2 regions of the Sporosarcina sp. P37 genome follow, and region 2 is predicted to be linked to the other one. Evidence: predicted binding sites of a transcription regulator. Region 2 holds the regulator's gene; the other holds the start of a gene.
What was found. The regulator NrdR, encoded in region 2, represses ribonucleotide reductase genes. The targets are predictions, from matches to a motif close to AACACNATATATNGTGTT.
Positions count from the first base shown of each region.

Region 1: the regulator NrdR is predicted to act here: its motif matches at 1,056-1,073, upstream of SporoP37_RS00690 (vitamin B12-dependent ribonucleotide reductase).

Region 1 is NZ_CP015349.1:99,423-101,631, forward strand. It holds gene SporoP37_RS00685 (lipoate--protein ligase family protein) at 102-935, shown strand; gene SporoP37_RS00690 (vitamin B12-dependent ribonucleotide reductase) at 1,099-2,209, shown strand, end outside.
Region 2 is NZ_CP015349.1:525,629-527,837, reverse strand. It holds gene SporoP37_RS02865 (glyceraldehyde-3-phosphate dehydrogenase) at 1-982, shown strand, start outside; gene nrdR (transcriptional regulator NrdR) at 1,100-1,567, shown strand; gene SporoP37_RS02855 (replication initiation and membrane attachment family protein) at 1,600-2,209, shown strand, end outside.

The DNA of each region.
Region 1 (2,209 bases), 430 kb from region 2:
CATCAGTTCAATCGTAATGCTAAAATGAAAAGCGTTATTGTTTTTTTCGTTCACGATTTCCTATACTATTAGTTCAGTATGACAGACGAAGGAGAATGAATATGACAAAAGCTGTTTGGCATTACGTTGACTCGGGAAAATGCAGTCCTTCCTTCAACATGGCGCTGGATGAAGCGCTTCTTGATTTACATAGCCGAGGAGAAATCGGTCCGGTACTGCGATTTTATGAATGGGAGCCCGCTACGCTATCGATCGGGTATTTTCAGCGTATTGAAAAAGATATCGATATGGAGAAAGTGAAAGAATTAGGACTTGGATTCGTCCGCAGACCGACAGGCGGCCGAGGTGTCCTTCATGAACATGAGCTTACATACAGTGTCATTGTCAGTGAGAAATATCCGAATATGCCTGAGACGGTGACCGAAGCGTACCGTGTAATTTCCGGGGGGCTGCTGCATGGGTTCCGCAACCTTGGACTGCAGGCAGAGTTTTCGATTCCTGACAAGGACGTAACCGAGCAGCTGCGAAGCCCGAAAAGCGGTGTCTGTTTTGATGCTCCGAGCTGGTATGAACTGGTCGTCGAAGGCAAAAAGGTCGCCGGCAGTGCACAAACACGTCAAAAAGGTGTAATTTTGCAGCATGGTGCGATTTTAATGAGTCTGGATGTCGATAAATTGACATCTATCTTCACGTATTCATCTCCTGCATTAAAAGAACGTGTCCGCAGAACCTTGCCGGACCGGGCGATTGCGATTGACCGGTTAACTGACCGCGATATTTCAATGGATGAATGCAAACAAGCCTTTTCAAAAGGGTTTGAAGAGTCGCTTGATATCATATTGGAACCGCTTGAACTGACTGATGAACAGCTCGCTCTGGTGCACCAGATTGAGAATGAAAAGTATGCGAATGATCACTGGAATTTCAAAAAATAAAATTGGTGCTTTGGTTTTATTTTTTTTGGTGAAATATTGTTGCATCAGTCTTTCAGGATTTTTGACGAAAACGGACGATTGATAAAACATTCAATATGTAGTAGATTATTCAGTAAGACAAACACTATATATTGTGTTTGATGTGGTAGAAGGAGGATGTTATATGGTTACGATGTCGAAACGAGGCGAGCCGCTGCTCGACAAGCAGCAGCTGAATGAGGACATTGCGAAGTTCCCTCAAGTGCACCCGATTACAGACGATATGAAACTGACACACAGCGGGGTTTCCCGTTTAGTCATGATTGACCGTTATTCATTTAAAGATATGGAAAAGAAGACGCTAAAAGAAGGGGACTTCGTTGTTCTGACGGTAAGAGAAGATCCGAAATTTCCGGCGCGCGGACTTGGTTATATTACGAAACTTGATGCAGAAAATGGAAAGGCGGATATCTGGATTGAAGAAGAGTACCGTTCTTCGATCGATGATATGGACGAGCAGCAAAAAGGAATCGTTACCCGTCCGCTCGATGTGCTTGAAAAGCCGCTAGAGGTGTTCTATGAGCAGATCGCAAAACGAAATGCGACTGGACTTGCTTCTGTCGAGAAGACGGACGACAGAAAAAAACAGTCGTATGAGATGTTTTACGATCAGCTGAAGGCATTGAACTTCATTCCGGCAGGACGCGTGCTGTACGGAGCGGGATCGGATACGGATGTTACATTCTTTAACTGTTACGTCATGCCGTTCGTACCGGATTCACGCGAAGGGATTTCCGATCACCGCAAGCAAGTGATGGAGATTATGAGCCGCGGCGGCGGAGTAGGAACGAATGGTTCTACATTACGTCCTCGCAACACACTGGCGCGCGGAGTCAACGGTAAATCATCAGGTTCGGTTTCATGGCTTGACGATATCGCGAAGCTGACCCATTTGGTTGAGCAGGGCGGTTCAAGACGCGGAGCGCAAATGATTATGCTGGCAGACTGGCATCCGGATATTTGTGAATTTATCATCTCCAAGATGCAAAATCCGCGAATTTTGCGTTATTTGATCGAAAACACGGAAGACGAAACGATCAAGAAGCTGGCATATGAGAAATTGAATTTCAAGCCATTGACAGCACAAGAAGAAGCGATGTATCAGGGGATTACGAATTATAAACATATCCCGGGCCAAGGCGGTTTTAATGCAGCGATTATTCGCGATGCGGAATTGAAACTGCAGGACGGCGGAACGTATACGGTTCATAATCCTGAATTCCTGACAGGTGCAA
Region 2 (2,209 bases):
ACGTATGGTGTTCCGCCAGATCATTAAGGAAGACGATGTTAATTTAGTTGCTGTAAATGCGACATATCCCGCAGAAACAATAGCACATCTCTTAAAATATGATTCAACACACGGTATTTTCGATGGTGACATTCAGGCAGAAGAAAACGCAATTATTGTAGACGGTAAACGTGTACAACTCGTTACAGAGCGCGACCCTTCAAAACTGCCTTGGAAAGAACTTGGTGTAGATATTGTCATCGAATCAACAGGCGTATTCAATTCACGTGATAAAGCGGCGCTTCATTTAGATTCGGGTGCGAAGAAAGTCATCTTGACTGCACCGGGCAAAGATGAAGATGTGACAGTAGTGATCGGCGTTAACGATGATAAACTGGACATTGAAAAACACAGCGTTATTTCTAATGCAAGCTGTACGACAAACTGTCTGGCACCGGTCGCAAAAGTATTGAATGATGAATTCGGTATTGTGAACGGCCTGATGACGACTGTCCATGCTTATACAAATGACCAGAAAAACCTTGATAATCCGCATAAAGATTTACGCCGCGCGCGTTCTTGCGGAGAATCCATCATTCCTACTTCTACAGGAGCAGCAAAAGCTTTGTCTCTTGTATTGCCTGAATTAGAAGGAAAGATTCATGGTCTGGCATTGCGTATCCCGACACCGAACGTTTCTCTTGTTGACCTGGTAGTGGACGTGGAAAAAGATGTAACGGTTGAAGAAGTAAACAACGCTTTCCGTAAAGCAGCTGAAGGATCAATGAACGGCATCCTTCGTTTCACTACAGAACCGCTTGTATCGATCGACTTCAACACGACAACAGAATCTGCCACACTTGACGGACTTTCAACAATCGTCATGGGCGACCGTAAAATCAAAGTACTTGCTTGGTACGACAACGAATGGGGCTATTCCGCACGCGTAGTGGAATTAGCAAAAAAAGTGGCTGCTGCTTTAGCAGACAAAGTAACTTCTTAATGAGTGATTCCGGCACTTCATCCTACAGGGTGGAGTGCTTTTCTATGTCCGCTTGTTGTTGTATGGACAGTTTCTGTTATAATGAAAAGTACTAATGAATATGCGGAGGAACTAACTATGTTATGTCCAGCTTGTCACTACAACGGAACACGTGTAATCGATTCACGGCCGGCCGAAGAAAACCGTTCCATTCGAAGAAGACGTGAATGTGAGAAATGTACTTTTCGTTTCACGACATTTGAAAAAGTAGAACATTCTCCATTAGTAGTCGTGAAGAAGGATAAGACACGGGAAGAATTCAGCGGCGAAAAATTATTGCGGGGCTTGATCCGGGCCTGTGAAAAACGTGCAGTTCCGATTGAAGAACTAAAAGATATTGTCACTTCTATTGAAAAAGAACTGAGAAGCTCGGGAAATGTTGAAATAGACTCCGAACAAGTCGGAGAGATGGTAATGGAACGTTTAGTGGATGTCGATGAAGTTGCTTATGTGCGCTTTGCTTCCGTCTATCGGCATTACAAAGACATCACCGTCTTTATAGATGAACTGCAGCAGCTGCAGAACAGAAAAAATCATGAAGAGTAAATGTTTGACCAGAAGGGGAGGCGATTGTTCAAATGCTTTATACAGAGTTGCAGCCTGTCGATTCCTTCGAAGTAAGATTAGCGCACCCTTTTTCCACATATGACCGGCAGATGCTCACATTATTTTATCAGCCGCTCATCGGACCTGAGGCGGTCAGTTTATTCATGACGCTCTGGTCAGATGCGGAAAGCAGAGAACCGCAAGAGCACAACCATTATTATCTAATGAATATGTCTTCTTTTCCGCTTCAAGCGATTTTTGAAGCACGGATTTCATTGGAAGCGATCGGATTATTGCGCACCTATAAGAAAAAAATAGAGCTGGAAAAGCGCTCGTTTGTCTATGAATTACTGCCGCCGCTTGACGCGCATTCATTTTTCAATGATCCGCTCCTGTCTACATTTTTATTCAGTAAAATAGGCGAGCATCCATACCGCCAGTTGCGGAACCGTTTTCTCGAGGAACCAATGCCAATGGAAGAATATCAGGATATTTCACGTACATTTTTGGATGTATTTCAGCCGGCAAGAGGGGATCAGGCGATGGAAATGACCGCCGGAATGCAGTTTCAAGGGAAAACAGAGCCGCCCGGCATTCCATTTTATCAATCGGAATTTAACTTTGAGTTATTTTACAGCGGTC